Regions from separate parts of the Rhizobium sp. 05N49 genome, predicted to be linked through region 1. Evidence: predicted binding sites of a transcription regulator. Region 1 holds the regulator's gene; each other region holds the start of a gene.

What was found. The regulator PhoB, encoded in region 1, activates phosphate uptake and scavenging genes when phosphate is short. The targets are predictions, from matches to a motif close to TGTCATNNANCTGTCAT.
Positions count from the first base shown of each region.
Region 2: the regulator PhoB is predicted to act here: its motif matches at 1,501-1,517, upstream of AC1DF8_RS13930 (UDP-2,3-diacylglucosamine diphosphatase).
Region 3: the regulator PhoB is predicted to act here: its motif matches at 2,524-2,540, upstream of AC1DF8_RS03815 (PhoX family protein).
Region 4: the regulator PhoB is predicted to act here: its motif matches at 3,262-3,278, upstream of AC1DF8_RS29455 (toxic anion resistance protein).

Region 1 is NZ_JBFTME010000002.1:478,631-483,045, forward strand. It holds gene pstA (phosphate ABC transporter permease PstA) at 1-610, shown strand, start outside; gene pstB (phosphate ABC transporter ATP-binding protein PstB) at 625-1,440, shown strand; gene phoU (phosphate signaling complex protein PhoU) at 1,485-2,198, shown strand; gene phoB (phosphate regulon transcriptional regulator PhoB) at 2,327-3,010, shown strand; gene AC1DF8_RS06590 (pyrroline-5-carboxylate reductase) at 3,144-3,932, opposite strand; gene AC1DF8_RS06595 (GcrA family cell cycle regulator) at 4,232-4,415, opposite strand, start outside.
Region 2 is NZ_JBFTME010000006.1:63,371-67,785, forward strand. It holds gene AC1DF8_RS13925 (NADP-dependent malic enzyme) at 1-1,290, opposite strand, end outside; gene AC1DF8_RS13930 (UDP-2,3-diacylglucosamine diphosphatase) at 1,584-2,396, shown strand; gene AC1DF8_RS13935 (MFS transporter) at 2,586-3,806, shown strand; gene dgcA (N-acetyl-D-Glu racemase DgcA) at 3,758-4,415, opposite strand, start outside.
Region 3 is NZ_JBFTME010000001.1:749,555-753,969, reverse strand. It holds gene AC1DF8_RS03825 (alpha/beta hydrolase family protein) at 1-912, opposite strand, end outside; gene aptA (omega-aminotransferase AptA) at 1,053-2,381, opposite strand; gene AC1DF8_RS03815 (PhoX family protein) at 2,630-4,415, shown strand, end outside.
Region 4 is NZ_JBFTME010000021.1:15,617-20,031, forward strand. It holds gene AC1DF8_RS29445 (5-bromo-4-chloroindolyl phosphate hydrolysis family protein) at 1-433, opposite strand, end outside; gene AC1DF8_RS29450 (substrate-binding domain-containing protein) at 441-2,009, opposite strand; gene AC1DF8_RS29455 (toxic anion resistance protein) at 2,024-3,100, opposite strand; gene AC1DF8_RS29460 (cell envelope integrity EipB family protein) at 3,306-4,145, opposite strand; gene AC1DF8_RS29465 (RidA family protein) at 4,296-4,415, shown strand, end outside.

The DNA.
Region 1 (4,415 bases):
GATCGGCGTCGCTGCCTCGATCTACCTCGAGGAATTCGCGCCGAAGAACAAGCTGACGGATCTGATCGAGGTCAACATCAACAACCTCGCCGCCGTTCCGTCGATCGTCTACGGTCTGCTCGGATTGTCGGTCTTCATCAACTTCGCCGGCCTGCCGCGTTCGGCGTCGCTCGTCGGGGGCCTGGTGCTGACCCTGATGACGCTTCCGACGATCATCATCGCGACGCGTGCGGCGCTGCGCGCCGTACCGCCGTCGATCCGCTCGGCAGCCCTCGGCCTTGGCGCCTCGAAGATGCAGATGGTGTTCCACCATGTGCTGCCGCTTGCAATGCCCGGCATCCTGACCGGCACGATCATCGGCCTTGCCCACGCACTCGGCGAAACTGCGCCGCTGCTCCTGATCGGCATGGTCGCCTTCGTCGCCCAGGCGCCGGCCACTCCGCTCGATCCCTCCACGGCACTTCCGGTTCAGGTCTACATGTGGGCCAACGAAGCCGAGCGCGCATTCGTGGAAAGAACCTCGGGTGCCATCATCGTCCTGCTCCTGTTCCTGATCGTCATGAACATCGGAGCTATCCTCTTGCGTCGTCGCTTTGAGCGCCGCTGGTAAACGGAGTAAAGATCATGAACATGTTGACGGAAGCCGCAGTCGAGAAGGCGCTGGACCAGAAAATGAGCAACGTTCCGTATAAGATGATCGGTCAGGATGTCTCCGTTTATTACGGCGAGAAGCGTGCGCTTTTCGATGTCAATCTGAACATCCGCGAAAACACCGTGACCGCGCTGATCGGCCCCTCGGGCTGCGGCAAGTCCACCTTCCTGCGTTCGCTGAACCGCATGAACGACACGATCGACGGCTGCCGCGTGACCGGCAAGATCACGCTCGACACGGATGATATCTACGATCCCGATATCGACGTCGTCGAACTCCGCGCCCGCGTCGGCATGGTGTTCCAGAAGCCGAACCCGTTCCCGAAGACGATCTATGAAAACGTCTCCTACGGCCCGCGCATTCACGGTCTGGCAAAGTCCAAGGCCGACCTCGACCAGATCGTCGAGACCAGCCTGCAGCGCGCCGGCCTCTGGAACGAGGTCAAGGACCGCGTGCATGAATCCGGTACCGGCCTTTCCGGTGGTCAGCAGCAGCGTCTGTGCATCGCACGCGCTGTCGCCGTCAGCCCGGAAGTCATCCTGATGGACGAGCCCTGCTCGGCGCTCGACCCGATCGCGACTGCAAAGGTCGAAGAGCTGATCCACGAGCTGCGTGAAAACTACACGATCGTCATTGTGACGCATTCCATGCAGCAGGCCGCGCGCGTATCACAGCGTACGGCCATGTTCCACCTCGGCAACCTGGTCGAGGAAAACGATACTGACAAGATGTTCACCAATCCGGACGATCCGCGCACCCAGGACTATATCATGGGCCGGTTCGGCTGATTTTGGCAATGTGAAGCCTTCCCGATTTTCGAGGACAAAGCCCCATGGCATCGACACATATTTTTTCCGCCTATGACGACGATCTGAAGTTCCTGTCCCGGCGCATTTCCGAGATGGGTGGTCTTGCCGAACAGATGGGCGCCGACGCAATTCGCGCGCTGGTCAACGGTGACACCGCACTCGCTCAGAAGGTCATTTCCGACGACGTGATCCTCGATCACGCTGAACGCGAGATCAACGACAAGGCGATCGTCACGATCGCCCGCCGCCAGCCGATGGCCTCCGACCTTCGCGAGATCATGGGTTCGATCCGCATCGCCGCCGACCTCGAGCGCGTCGGCGATCTCGGCAAGAACACGGCAAAGCGCGTCATCGCGGTGCAGAGCACCGGCGTTCCGCGCAAGCTCGCCCGCGGTCTCGAGCATCTCTCCGAACTGGCGCTGGTCCAGCTTAAGGAAGTGCTCGACGTCTACACCAATCGCTCGGCCGACAAGGCCAAGTCCATCCGCGAGCGCGACGACGAGATCGACGCGATGTACACCTCGCTGTTCCGCGAACTCCTCACCTACATGATGGAAGATCCGCGCAACATCACGAGCTGCACGCATCTTCTCTTCTGCGCCAAGAACATCGAGCGCATCGGCGACCACGCGACCAACATCGCCGAGACGATCTACTACATGGCAACCGGCGCCCAGCCGGAGGGCGAGCGTCCGAAGGACGACAGCTCCAATACCGTTGGTGCGGTCACGGAGTAATCCGGACCTGCCGATTGCGTGCGCGCCCCGTCGGGGCGCGCAAGGGTCGCAGCCAATTCCGAGTCTTGCATGGTCCCTTGCTTAAATCACCCCCGGTTTAAGGATCATGCATTAGGAGACTGACACGCATGATCCCAAGAGTTGCAGTTGTTGAAGATGAAGAGGCGCTGAGCGTGCTTCTCCGCTACAACCTCGAAGCCGAAGGTTTCGAGGTGGATACGATCCTTCGTGGCGACGAAGCCGAAATCCGGCTTCAGGAGCGCACGCCGGACCTGCTCATCCTTGACTGGATGCTGCCGGGCGTTTCCGGCATCGAGCTCTGCCGCCGGCTGCGCATGCGGCCGGAAACCGAGCGCCTGCCGATCATCATGCTGACGGCGCGCGGTGAAGAGAGCGAGCGCGTTCGCGGTCTTTCGACCGGCGCGGACGACTATGTCGTCAAGCCCTTCTCCACGCCGGAACTCGTCGCCCGCGTCAAGGCGATGCTCCGACGCGCCCGTCCCGAGGTGCTCTCCACCGTTCTGAAATGTGGTGATATCGAGCTCGATCGCGAAACGCACCGCGTCCATCGCAAGAGCCGCGAAGTCCGCCTCGGCCCGACCGAATTCCGCCTGCTGGAATTCCTGATGTCCTCGCCGGGCCGCGTCTTCTCCCGCTCGCAGCTTCTCGACGGCGTCTGGGGCCATGATATTTACGTGGACGAGCGCACCGTCGACGTCCATGTCGGCCGCCTGCGCAAGGCGCTGAATTTCTCCAACATGCAGGATGTCATCCGCACCGTGCGCGGCGCGGGATATTCCATGGAAGCTTAAGCTTAATCCGAGTGATCGGAGGTCCAGACGGGTCGCTCGCTTGCCGGGCGGCCCGTTTGTCTATCTGGCACCCCTAGCTCCTTACGAAAGCCGACACCAGGCGCCGAAAGCGAACCTCGAAAGGATCTGCTTTTTACAGACGGATGCGCACAAGAATTCGATCAAGAGCCTTTTGCAGAGCCGCAGTGCCGCCAAACGCACGAAAGTCTTCGAGCACCTGTTCGTTCAATCCGCCCTTGGTCGAATGCTCGCCGATGAGTTCATCGAAACTCGCGACAGGTTTTGAACGGGCAGCATGGGCGAGGCCGGAAAACAATTGACGGAGGTAGGCGTCGCCAGCCGTTCCCGAGAGCCCCTTGCTCTGCAGCCAGGTCGACGTCGCGTCCAGGATGCCGAAATAGCTGGCCATCAGGCAGCTCGCCACCGCGAGAAGTTCGAACTCCTGCTTGTCTTCAACCTGGATCGCCGTTCCGAGCGCCGAAAAGAGGGTGTGGGAGACCTCGTCGGGCGGGTAGATCGCAGTCGCCCCCTGGAGATCGGCGACGAACGGAAGTGGAATTGCCAGGCTCAGGCGAACCGGCCGATCGATCCACGCCAGCAGTTGATCCATTGGCGTAGCCGCGACAAAGCTGATGACATGGTGGCCCGGCCGAAATCGAAGCGAGCGGATGACCTCCTCGGCAATTTGCGGCCTCACTGCCAAAAATACGAGATCGGAGCGGTCGAGAACATCCTGGTTGCCCACAGCGATAGACACATTCCCGTTTGCCGCCGCGAGCCGGGAGGCGACGCCTGCGTTACGAGGTGACAGCGCGATGGGTGCGTCGCGAAACGCTGTCTTGCCCAATCCGGTGACGACAGCCTCGGTAATCGTGCCCGCCCCGACGAACCCCATTGTCATCCGCTTTGGATCGATCTCCATTGGCACCCCCAAGCGACTATGTGCGCCGTGCTACTCGACCAGAATACCGCATCTGTATCAGAATATCGCGCTACAGCGCTATGACCCACCGGTCCATGCCAGCCCTGGGGCTGAAACGCATCGATGGTCTTGGCCACATAAGTTCGTATTGTCAGGCAGGTGGATGCAGGCAGAGATCGGCCTTCCGCAGATCGTGGTCAGGAACCGTTTTCCGCCGTTCCTGTGCCGGCTAAAAAATCACCCCTCCGCGCAAGGCGAGGAGGGGTGATGATACATCGCGTCTGTTGGAAGATCGCGGATTAGGCGACCCGGACAGCCTTGCGGCGTTCGCTCACCGGCTGATAGGCGAGACGCTGGTGGTAGTTGCAATAGGGCGATGAATCCGGGGAGTCGCAGCCGCAGAAGTAGAAATCGTCCTTCAGCGGATCGCCGACCGGCCACTTGCAGGTGCGCTCCGTCAGTTCCGTCAGGCCGAGGCGGCGC
Region 2 (4,415 bases), on a different contig from region 1:
GTCGAGATAGGCGTCGAAATCCGTGATCGGGCGGCGCGCTACGCCGCTTTCGGCCGCAGCCTTGGCAACGGCAGGCGCGATGCGCAGGATCAGGCGCGGATCGAAGGGCGAGGGGATGAGGTAGTCGGGCCCGAAGACCGGGGTTTCGCCGGAATAGGCGCGGGCGGCAACGTCCGATGGCTCCTCGCGGGCAAGGGCCGCGATGGCGCGCACAGCCGCCATCTTCATTTCCTCGTTGATCGTCTCGGCGCCACAGTCCAGAGCACCCCTGAAAATATAGGGGAAGCAGAGAACGTTATTGACCTGGTTCGGGAAGTCGGAACGGCCGGTGCAGATCATCGCATCGGGGCGGGCGGCGCGGGCAAGATCCGGCATGATCTCTGGCGTCGGATTGGCAAGCGCCATGATGAGCGGCTTTTCGGCCATCTGCGCCAGGAGTTCCGGCTTCAGCACGCCGGCCGCTGACAGGCCGAGGAAAACGTCGGCGCCGCCGATATTTTCGGCAAGCGTGCGCGTGTCGCTCTTCTGAGCGTAGATCGCCTTCCACTCGTCCATCAGCTCGACGCGGCCTTCATAGACGAGGCCTTCGAGATCGTGGACCCAGATGTTTTCGCGTTTGGCGCCGAGCGTCACCAGCAGGTTGAGACAGGCAAGGGCGGCGGCACCTGCGCCGGAGGCGACGATCTTCACCTCATCGATCTTCTTGCCGGCGAGTTCCAGGCCGTTGAGGATGGCGGCTGCGACGATGATCGCGGTGCCATGCTGGTCGTCATGGAAGACCGGGATCTTCATCTTCTCACGCAGCTGCTTCTCGATGCGGAAGCATTCCGGCGCCTTGATGTCCTCGAGGTTGATGCCGCCAAAGGTCGGCTCCAGCGAGGCGACGGTGGAAACCATCTGGTCGACATCTGCCGCATCCACTTCGATATCGAAGACGTCGATGCCGGCGAATTTCTTGAAGAGGACGGCCTTGCCTTCCATGACCGGCTTGGAGGCAAGCGGGCCGATATTGCCGAGGCCGAGCACGGCGGTGCCGTTGGAGATGACGGCGACGAGATTGGCGCGGGACGTATAGTCGGCCGCCTGCTCCGGATTGTCACGGATGGCGAGGCAGGGAGCGGCGACACCGGGAGAATAGGCAAGCGCCAGGTCGCGCTGGTTACCGAGCGGCTTGGTCGCCTGGATTTCCAGCTTGCCGGGGCGCGGATAGCGGTGGAAGAAAAGCGCCTGCTCGTCGAGGCTGCCGCCCGTCAAATTCTTTTCCGATTTGGATTTTTCCTGGTGATCCATCGCCGCCTCCAGCGTTGTTCGAAGTCTTTTGAAGCTTCCTCCATACATCAATCGACCCGTGGGAACAGTACGGAAATAAGCGCAGCGGAACTTTTTGATCTGATGGTAACGGGGAGCTGACATCGGAGTTTTCCCGGCCAGCTGCGGCACTCCGACCGGGAAGGGCTCTTATCGGTGGATTGAGCGGCTTTGCAGGGCTTTCCTGCGGTTTGTCATCTTCCTGATACACGAGTCTGATTTTGGAAGACCAGACGAAGAACGATGGGACACGAGCGGAAAGGCTTGTGACAGACATGATGGAACCCCGGCGCTTCCGCACCCTCTTCATTTCCGATGTGCATCTCGGCTCGAAGGCCGCCAAGGCGGATTTCCTGCTGGATTTCCTGAAATACCATGAGGCAGACACGATCTACCTCGTTGGCGATATCATCGACGGCTGGCGCCTGAAGCGCAGCTGGTACTGGCCGCAGGTCTGCAACGACGTCGTCCAGAAACTCTTGCGCAAGGCACGCAAGGGTACGCGCGTCGTCTATATTCCCGGCAATCACGACGAATTCCTGCGCGCCTTTCCGGGCACGCATTTCGGCGGCATCGAAGTCGTCGACCGCATCATCCACGACGGCGCCGACGGCAAGAAGTATCTGATCCTGCACGGCGATGAATTCGACGTCGTCGTACGCAATGCCCGGCTGCTCGCCTATCTTGGCGATTGGGCCTACGATATGGCGATCCGCATCAATATTGTGCTGGCTGCCGTGCGCCGCCGCCTCGGCATGCCTTATTGGTCCTTCTCGGCATGGGCCAAGCTGCAGGTGAAACACGCCGTCAACTTCATCGGCGAATTCCAGCGTGTGGTTGCCGAGGAAGCCCGCAAGAGCGGCGCCGATGGCGTCATCTGCGGCCATATCCATCACGCCGTGATCGAGGATATGGACGGTGTCCGTTACATCAACACCGGCGACTGGGTCGAAAGCTGCACGGCAATCGTCGAGCATGAGGACGGCCGGTTCGAACTCATCACCTGGCGTGCGCTGACCAGCAACGTGCCGGCCCTGACCTCTGTCGAATTGCTTGAAGAGGGCGATCTCGCCCCGCAGGCTGCCTGAATAATGTGTGCGTACCGCACCGGCCTGGCCGGTGCATCATGAATTTAGCCGTTGCCGTCAGGCGACAGGCCCAATTAATTTTTTAAATCGTTTCGAGTTATGTCCGAAACGTTACAGGCGGGCTATTTCTCGCCATAGTCGTGTCGGATTGGATGTGTTAGGCAACGGTCAGTTTCCTTCAGGTCCATCATGATTCCCGCACAAAATCCCTCGACGGGTGAGGGAGCGCCGCCGCGCTTCCGGCAGCTTAGCGCGCTGTGCTACAGCGCGCCGCTGCTGGTCAACGGCATCGTTCTGCCCTTCTTCCCCGTCTGGCTTGCAGACCACCAGTTCAGTGACCACCAGATCGGCACGATTCTGGCCGTACCCATGGTGGTGCGCGTTCTTGTGGCCCCGATCGTGGCGGTCTTTGCCGACCGCATGCAGGAGAGGGCACATGTGCTTCTATGGTCAGGCATCCTCTCGCTGCTGACCGCCATAGCGCTCTACTGGACCACGAATTTCTGGCCGGTGCTGATCGTCTTTGCGCTGCAGGGCGCGACATTCGCTCCCTATGTGCCGGTCGTCGAATCGATCGTGATTTCGGGGGTGCGCCGCTGGGGGCTCGATTACGGCTCCATGCGCGTCTGGGGCTCGGTTGCCTTCATTGTTTCCACGCTGATCGGCGGCGAGCTGGTCGGCAAATGGGGCGGCGCCATGGTGCTGCCGGTGATGATCTTCGGCTTCACGCTGACAATCGTCATGGCGGTTTTCTGTCCACGCATCGGGCCGACACGGCGGCGCGGCCAGCCGATCAATCTCCCGGCGACGACGGGCAGCGGCCTGCGGGAGCCGCATCTGCTGCTTCTGCTGCTCGGCGTTTCCATACAGCAGGCAAGCCATGCGCTGCTCAACGCCTTCTCCTCGATCTATTGGCACCAGCTCGGTTTTTCGGGCACCGCGGTCGGCCTGCTCTGGAGCGCCGGCGTCGCCTCCGAAGTAACGGTGTTCTTCCTGTCGCGGCGGCTCAACCGCCGCTTCAATGCCTGGACGCTGATCCGATTCGGCTGCGCCGTCAGCATCTGCCGCTGGGTGTTCTTCCCGATGGAAACGAGCTTCATCGGGTTCTTCATGCTGCAATGCCTGCACGGTTTTACCTATGCCTTCGTGCATACCGGCGTGCAGCGGCGCATCGTGGCGACGGTGCAGGAGACGCAGGAAGCCTCGGCCCAGGGCGCCTATTTCTTCTATATCGGCATGGCCTCCGGCCTGATGACGATCGCCTCAGGCTACATCTATTCCGCGCTCGGCCTCGACAGCTTTTATGTCATGGCCTGTGTCGCGGCCTTCGGGCTCGCCCTTGTCATCATCGCCTATTATCTTCAGCCCCAGAGGCTGGCGTCGGGCGGGAATACGAGGGAGCCGGCGTAGTTCAGACCGGGCTCGCGGTCGCGGGCCAAGAGCAGCGGGCCGTCGAGATCGACGAAATCGGCGTCCTGCGCCAGAAGAACGGCAGGCGCCATCGCAAGCGACGTGCCGACCATGCAGCCAATCATGATGGAGAAGCCGAGCCGCTGGGCTTCCTCCTTCATTTCCAGCGCTTCCGTCAGGCCGCCGGTCTTATCCAGCTTGATGTTGATCGCGTCATAGCGGTCGGCAAGGCTTGCGAGGTCGCCGGTGTGATGGACGCTTTCATCGGCGCAGACGAGCACATGGCGAGCGATCTCGGCCAGCATGTCGTCACGGCCGGCCGGCAGCGGCTGCTCCACCAGCGCGATATTGGCTTCGGCAGCGATACGAAGATGATGTTCAAGCCTGTCTTCCGGCCAGCCCTCGTTGGCATCGAGGATGATGGCGGAATCGGGCGCGGCGGCGCGCACTGCCAAAATGCGGCTTTCGTCATCGCCAGTGCCGACCTTGACCTTCAGAAGCGGGCGCTGCGCATGTTCACGCGCCTGGGCTGCCATGACATCGGGTTCTCCGAGCGAGATCGTATAGGCAGTCGTCAGGGACTTCAGCTTGCGCAGATCGAGCCGGTCG
Region 3 (4,415 bases), on a different contig from region 1:
TTTGCATGTCTGCATGAAGCTGAAATGCAGCGATCCGGGGATCAGGCTGTAGGTAGTGGTTGCTGGCGGCAGATAGCGGGCAATATAGCCGGAATCCTTGTTCGTGGCTGCGATGTCCGCCTTGATTGCCGTCTCCGCATCGACGTCCGCCTGAGCACCCAGCACCATGACGGGGATGTGGATTGCCGCAAGGCTCTCCGGCATCAGCCCGCGGCCGGGGCCGAGGTCGAGTGCCACGACGGCGCGGATTCTCGCATCGCTGTGATCGGCGGCCAGTGCCGCACTGGAGGCGGCATCGCGCCCGATGCCCAGCGCCACGAATATCTTGCAATAGATCGGGCTGAATTCAGCCGCGCAATTCCTCGTTACCCTGGCCGCATCGAAGCGTCCGCCCGCCAGTTCGACGACCGTCCAGCCGCCGAGTGAATGGCCGATGGCGGCAATCCGACCGGATGCCACGCCGCCCGTCAGATCGGGATTGCCGAGCAGAGCATCGATCACGCGGCTGAGGTCGCCGGGGCGTTTCCACAGTTCGACGGCGTCGGGTTTTCGCATGTCGAATGTCGTCGTACCCGGATGATCGGGCGCGGCAACGACATAGCCTGCGTCAACGAGGTCGGCGGCAAGCCAGGCGAGGTTGCGCCAGCTGCCGCCGTAACCATGGGAGAGGACGACCAGCGGATGCGGGCCGGTCATGGGTGCGGCATCCCGGATCACGGGCTGACCGATAAAGGCCGGGGTTTCGCCGAGAAGAACCGGCGCGGCGTCGGATGCGGTTGGATACCAGATGCTGACATGAACAGGGCTATCGCTATTCTTGCCGGCCAGGGTGATTTCACGAAAACCGGTTCCGGCGTGTGCTGCAGGTGCCAGCAGCAGGGCGAGGGAGAGAAGGAAGACGAGTCTTTGCATGGGATCTCCATTGGGGTGATTTGCCCTGTCTGCAGGAAATCCGTCACACCGGAGACCGATTACGCGATCGAGGTCGCCGACATCAAAAAGAAAGGGCGAGGCCGGAGCCTCGCCCTTGAATTCATCCGGGATGATTGCGCTCAGATGTTGTTCTGCAGGATCGTGCGCAGTTTGCCGAAGAGCTCGTCGATGTGCTTCTTCTCGATGATCAGCGGCGGCGAGAGCGCGATAATGTCGCCTGTCGTGCGGATCAGCAGACCGCTTTCATAGGCCTTGAGGAAGGCCGTGAAGGCGCGCTTGGTTGGCTCGCCGGCAATCGGGTCGAGCTCGATGGCGCCGATGAGACCCGTATTTCTGATGTCGATGACGTTGGGGCAATCCTTCAGCGAATGCAGCGCATCGGCCCAATAGTCGGCGAGCTCGGCTGCGCGTGTCAGCAGGCCTTCTTCCTTGTAGGTGTCGAGCGTTGCAAGGGCTGCGGCCGAAGCGATCGGGTTACCCGAATAGGTATAACCGTGGAAGAACTCGATCATGTGCTCGGGGCCATTCATGAAGGCATCGTGGATTTCCGAGGTCACGAAGACGGCGCCCATCGGGATGACGCCGTTGGTCAGGCCCTTGGCGGCGGTGATCATGTCGGGCTTCACGTCGTAATACTGGGCAGCGAAGGGAGCACCGAGGCGGCCGAAGCCGGTGATGACTTCGTCGAAGATCAGCAGGATGCCGTGCTTAGTGCAGATTTCGCGCAGTTTCTGCAGGTAACCCTTCGGCGGAATGAGCACGCCGGTAGAGCCGGCGACCGGCTCGACGATGACGGCGGCGACCGTCGAGGCGTCATGCAGGGTGACGATGCGCTCGAGTTCGGTGGCGAGATCGCCGCCAATTTCAGGCTCGCCGCGGGTGAAGTTGTTCTTGCCGGGCAGGTGGGTGTGCGGCATGTGGTCGACGCCGGTCAAAAGCGTGCCGAACATCTTGCGGTTGGTGACGATGCCGCCGACGGAGATACCGCCGAAATTGACGCCGTGATAGCCGCGCTCGCGGCCGATCAGGCGGAAGCGTGAGCCATTGCCCTTCACGCGGTGATAGGCAAGCGCCACCTTGAGCGCCGTTTCCACCGATTCAGAACCGGAATTGGTGTAGAGGACGTGATCCAATCCCTCGGGGGCGATGTCGACCAAGCGGTTGGCGAGTTCAAAGGCCTTGGGGTGACCGAGCTGGAAAGCGGGGGCGTAATCGAGTTCGCCCGCCTGCTCGCGGATCGCTTCGGTGATCTTCGGGCGGCAGTGTCCGGCATTCACGCACCAGAGGCCAGCCGTACCGTCCAGCACCTGACGGCCGTCATGGGTCTGGTAGTACATATCCTTCGCGCTCACGAAAAGGCGCGGTTCCTTCTTGAACTGGCGGTTCGCGGTAAAGGGCATCCAAAAGGCGCGAAGGTCGTTTGGCGTTGCATTCAGGCGGTTGGACATGCTGTTCTCCTGGCCGTTGGGGAGGCCGTTCCCGTTTTAGGCTTGGCGCCGTTTATTTTTACTGCCCGGTCAAATTATCAGCGCCGGGCAAGGCGTCAAGCCGAAGAAGCGCCGCCAAATGCCGTTCCCGAGACGCTTGAGGCGTCATCAATCCTTCGCTGGGCATTGCTACAGAAATCGATGGCCGCAATGGCCAAGGGCATTTCATTCATTTCCTTGAAATTCAACCGTTTTTACCGGAGGTAGTCATGACGGACCGCCAGAAAACCAGGCCGCGCCCCAATCCGCGGCGTGCATTTGCGCCGAGCTACGGCACCATTCTCGAAGAAGGCGTTCGTCGCCGTACCATTCTGAAAGGCTTCATCGCAGCCATGGGCGCGGCTGCTTTTGCGCCGGCTTTCGAAGCTACCAAGGCAGAAGCCGCCGAGTCGACGCTCACTTTCCCAGAACTGAAGCGCGTGCGCGACACCGCCGACCACTGGCCTGAAGGCTATGAGCGCCAGATCCTGGTGCGCTGGGGCGACGCGCTCTTTGCCGACAGCCCGGAATTCGACGTGGCCAAGCTCAACGGCAAGGCCGCCGAACGCCAGTTCGGCTACAATAACGACTTCACGCAGTTCCTGCCATTGCCCTGGGGCGAGAAGAGCTCGGACCACGGCCTGATGGTCGTCAGCCACGAATATGCGACGCCCTTCCTGATGTTCCCGGGCCTGACGGCGGAGAATTATCGCGAGAAGCTGACCGAGGACCAGATCCGTGCGGTCATGGCCGCTGTCGGCGTCTCCGTCTTTGAGGTGCGCAAGGACGGCAATCAGTGGCAGGTGGTCAAGGACGGCAAATATAATCGCCGCATCCACATGAGCACGGAAATCGGCATTTCCGGCCCGGCTGCCGGTGATGACCGCCTCAAGACCAAGGCCGATCCGACCGGCACGGTCGTCTTCGGCACGATCTCGAACTGCAATGGCGGCATCACGCCCTGGGGCACGATGCTCTCAGGTGAAGAAGGCGCAATGGACGTCTTTGCCGGCGACTATAAAAAGCTCCCGAACCAGGAACTGGTCGAGCGACAGGGCTGGGACGAGGACGAGAACGACATCTATTCCGTCAGCCGCGTCGAACCGCGCTTCAAGTTCGAGGAAGAGCCGAACGAATGGATGCGTTTCGACTGGGTCGTCGAAATCGATCCCTTCGATCCCTCGGCAAAGCCGGTCAAGCGTACATCGCTCGGCCGCATGACACATGAAGGCGCACAGTGTTGCGTGGCGCCGGATGGCCGCGTCGTGGTCTTCATGGGCGATGATGACGATTTCGAATATATCTATCGCTTCGTCACCCGCGATCCGTGGAACCCTGACGATCGTGCCGCCAACAAGGACCTGCTCGACCACGGCACGCTGTCGGTCGCCAAGTTCGAGAGCGACGGCACGATGCGCTGGATCCCGCTCGTTGCCGGCGAAGGCCCGCTAACGGCGGAAGCCGGTTTCAAGACGCAGGCCGATGTGGTCCTCGCAACGCGCGCTGCGGCCGATCTCGTCAGTGCGACACCGATGGACGGCCCGGAAGGTTTCATCCCGCATCTCGGCACCGGCAAGCTCTATGTTGCCATGACCGAGAATGAGGACCGCCTGCCGAAAGGCCAGGGTGACGACGAGAAGGAACAGGTCAACGTTGCCAATCCGCGTGGCCCCAATCCGCATGGGCATCTGCTGGAACTGGTAACCCCCGGCGGTCCGGACAAGCCTGATTACGCAGCCGAGAGCTTCAAATGGGACGTCTTCGTCCTTTGCGGGGATCCGGCAAAGCCCGAAGACCAGGCGATGTTCCATCCGGCGACCACTTCGGCCGGATGGTTTACTGATCCTGATAATCTTGCCGTCGATCCGGCAGGCCGTCTTTGGGTGACGACCGACGGTCCGCCGCCGGAAGGCATCGCCGATTCCGTCTATGTGATGGATACAGAAGGTCCGGGCCGCGCGCTGCCGAAGCTCATCTATATCGCGCCCGTCGGTTCGGAGACCTGTTCTCCGACCT
Region 4 (4,415 bases), on a different contig from region 1:
AGCCCTCTGCAACCTCGGCCGCACGCGGCAGATAGTAGCTGAGGAAACGGCGCACGGCATTGGCGCTCTCCGGCTTTGCCTCCACCGTGCGGAAGACATCGGCGGCTATTTCAGCCAGGTGACGCACGCGCGCTGCGGTCTGCCTATCGGTGATATCGTCGGCTGCCGCCTCCAGCCTTTGCGCGGACGGCACCGCCGCTTCCAGCAATTCCCTTGCGAAGGCGAGACGACCGCGGCCGATCACCTTGATATCGAGACCTTCGAAAAGCCTGCGCGGCGCCAGAAGGAAAACGAGGCCGGCAAAAACCAGAAGGCCAATGACGGCGGCAATCCAGAACGGCATGCCGGTGGCAAACGTCAGGACGGGGACGAGAATGGCGGTCACCAATCCCGCCATGATCCAGTTGCCGTCATTGCCGAGCCAGTTGCGCATGCCGGTCCTAGTTGTAGCCGCGGGCGGTGCGGAATGCCGTCGCAAGGTCCGACCGGCCATCGAAGACACGTGCCGCGGTCGCTGCCGCCAGACTGTCGAGCTGGGTCTTGTCCGCATCGCCGAAGGTGATCCCGAAGATCGGCACGCGTGGTTCCATCGCATTCCAGTCGCTCATGAAGGCTGCACTCTGGTCATCCGATCTGCCGTCAGTCATGATGATGATCGCCGGCAGATAATTGCCGAGGTCCCCGGTCTTCGTCATCTGCTGAAGTGCGCGTTCGGCGCAGGCATACATATTGGTGCCGCCGCCTGCATGCTGTCCGGAAACGGCGTTGAGAAGCCCCTGCTGTTCCATCGTGTCGCCCGAGGCCGAGAAGATATCGCGGACATTGGCATCGAACGGAATGATGAAGATGCGGTCGGCCGGCGACCATTGCACCAGAACCTTGCTTGCCTCCTCGGGCGTGAAGAGGAAGCGCATCGCCTGCTGCAGACTGTTCTCGCCATCTCCCTGCATCGAGCCGGAGAAATCGAGGCAGAGTACCGTCAATGACGGTTTGCGCAGTGCCGCCTGATAGAGCGTGAGCGCCTGGCGGATCACGGCCGTTTCCGGCATGCGGATCGCGGTCACCAGTTTGGCAGGATCGAAATTCCAGCTCGGCTCAGCTTCGGCGGTGACGCTGCCGAGCGGCAGGCGGCGGCCGGTTTCGGCAATCCTCTTCTGCACATCGGGCGAACGCAGATAGGTGAGCAGATCCTTGAAAAAGGCCTGGACCTCGGGACCCCGGCCATGATCGACAAAGCCGATCGGCGAATCCGCCATCGCCACGCCATCGGCGGGATAAATGGCATAGAGCGGCTCCTTGCCCATGCCTGACAGCTTGTCGTTGGTTTCCTTTATGACAGCCTCATAATTCCACATCGCATCATAGACCGTGCCCTTGCCGGCCGAGTCCGTATAGAGGTCGGCAAGCCAGCCCGACGAGCCAGAGGAGCGCACGACGCCGGCAAGCAGGCTTCGAACGGTGTCCTGCACAGTCTTGTTGTCGAGATCGCCCGGCTCGATGACAGGCTTGTTGCCGAGCGCGCTTGAAAGCATGGCGAGATAGGCGCTGGCACCGGAATTCGACTGGGTGGCCGATGTCATCAGGAATTTCAGCGATCCGCTGTTCACCGCTGTCAGGATATCCTTCATGAAGACATCCTTGCCGACCCAACCGAGCTGCTCGGCCTTCGACTTGCGCACGCCGAGGATGACGGGTGTCTGCGCCACCGATGTCAGGTCCTTGACCCTGCGTTTGGCATCGAACATGTCGACCCAGACGCTGGAGGCCGGCCACACGGCATCCTGCTCCACGCCTTGATCGCTTTGCAGCGCAAGGCCAATATCGAGCGTGCCCTCATATTTGAAGGAGCAGGTCGCGTGTTTCTCCTTGCAGAATTCCTCGACGATCGGCTGCAGGATGGTGTTTTCCGAGCCGGAAACGATGGAAAAATTCGGGCCGCGGGTGAAAGCATCGCAGCCTGCCAGTGCCACCAGGCCGGACAGGGTGAGCGCGGACACGAGTGATCGGATAATGATTTTGCCGCTCACGCCTGGGTCATCGCCTTCTTGAGGTCGATTGTCAGCTGTTCCATCTGCTGCTCGGCCTGTGTACGCTTCTTGCGCCCCTCTTCCTGCACGCGCAGCACGCCGGTGACGGTATCGATCAGATCCTGATTGGCCTTGGCAAGTGTTTCCATATCGACAATGCCGCGCTGCGACTGCTGCTCGATGGCGATCGCCTGATCCTTCATCATTTCGGAAGCCTGGCGGATCATGTCATTGGTGGCGTCGGTCACAGTCTTCTGCAGGTCCAGGGCCGATTTCTGCCGTGTGAGCCCCAGAAGGATCACCATCTTCTGCTTCCAGGCGGGAACCGTCAGCGCCGAGGTCGCCTGCAGGTTCTCGATCAGCGTCTCGTCGCCGGCCTGGACGATGCGGATCTGCGGAAGCTGCTGAATGCCGAGCTGGCGCGCCTGCTGCAGATAGAAGATGCGCTTTTCAAGCCGGTCGAGCGCCTGGACACTGTCCTGATAGGTCTGGGCTTCCAGCATGCCGCCACCGGGGCTGGAGGATGCGGCATCGGCCGTGCTCTTCAACTTCGGCAGCTCGATCGAACGAAACTGCTCGGCGAAATTCTTGCCTGCCTGGACATAGGCATCGAGCTTCACGATCGACTGCTTCGTCTCTTCATGCAGGTCGTCGAGAAGGGCGATGTCGCGACGCAGCGTATCCTTGTGGCGGTCGAGCTCCAGGCCGATGCGGTCTATCTGGCCGGCGACATCCTCGAACTCCTCCTTGAAGCGCTCGAGACGCGCCTTCGCGGAGAGGAACACGCGGCTCAGGAAACCCCTGTCCTTGATCGAGGCGGGGTCAAGGCTCTTCGATTTCAGGATGATGTCGGTCAAAAGCTTTCCGACCTCGCCAAGATCCTTATTGCGCACCTCGCGCAGGATCCTGTCGGCATAGTCACTGACGGCTTGCTGCGCGCGGTCGCCGTAAACGGAGATGCCGGCACGGTCTGCAATACTGATAGTGTCCGTAATGCGGGCGACTTCCTTGGGATCGGCGGCGATCGCCGGCAGGGGAGCATTCTGGACAGTCGCGAGATCGGTATCGGCCATTCGGGTCGTCTTTCTCGGCTTGTGGCGCAATTGGTGTTACGAATTGCGACCCCATAATCGGAGCAAATGGGTCAAACGCCACGCAGGACCGGAAAGGCAGAATTCCGCAAAGACCGGCCCGCGACGACTCATCTGCGGGACGACAGTTTAGCTGTACTAGAAATACTGTTTTATGACAGGCGCTTACGTCGGTGCAAAAGCCGTCTTACTGGCAGGCAGGCGCAGCCTTCTTGTCGAGCAGCTCGAGCTTGGCGAGCTTGCCGGTCAGGACGAAGTCTCCATAATCCATCGTCAGATCCCGGGTGATGCCGTTCTCGTAGAGCTTGAACGACATACGGTAGACCGGCAGCGTGTCGGATTTGGCATTCTCGTTAAAATAGGAGATGGTCACCGGCCAGAACGAAGACTTGGCAAACTCGCCGGCATTGTCGGCATCGGCCTCGTCCGCAGCCGGAGTTTCCTGCTTGCCCACGATCGTCGTCGTTACCAGGGATTTGTCGCCGTCGTCAGAGCCGTCGAAAACGCGCGCCTCGAAGAAACGCTTGCCGTCCTTGGCGTTCTGGATGACGTCGAGCATGTGCTCGGTCGGAAAACGGCTTTCCGCGAGCTGCAGTTCACGGCTTGCCGGCTGCTTGAGATCGACCTTCACACCCTCCGGCTTGTCTTCGGCCGCACCGTTGACTTCCTTGTCGAGCTGATCGTCGGTGAAGGACTTGGTGTCGAAAGTGAACTTGCCGTCCTTCAGGCTTTCAAAGGTTTTGGTCTGCTGATCGCTGACGCGCACGTTGTCGCCGGTATCAATCTGGGTGACGAAGCGGAAGTTGGTGGTGAAGCCTTCGCAGTAATTGCCGTCGAACTCATAGACCATGCGGCCATACATGGAAGCGATGCCCGAGCGTTCCGAAGCATCCTTCAGTTCCAGATCGTAGACGGCGCGGTGAGCGACAAGCCCGGTCGCGATCGCAGCGCTCGTCGCCGGCGCGGCCGCCGAAACATTGGCGGAGACGCTCGCGAGAAGAAGAGCGGCAAGTGACGATCGGAACATTCATTAACTCCTGTTGGACTCGTCCGCGATGTTATAAGAACCGTTTCGGCCAAATCGAGGCGGCCAAGTCGAGGCTCGAAACTGTCACATTAAAGATTCTAGTCTTGATGCATAATTTTTGAAGAATTGACAACAAAAGCGGAGACGAAAATGTCCGATCAAATCGCAACGCGTCTCTCGGAAATGGGGATAACCCTGCCCGAAGCTGCCGCACCCGCCGCCAATTATGTCCCCTATGTCATCAGCGGCAATCTGCTCACCATCTCCGGC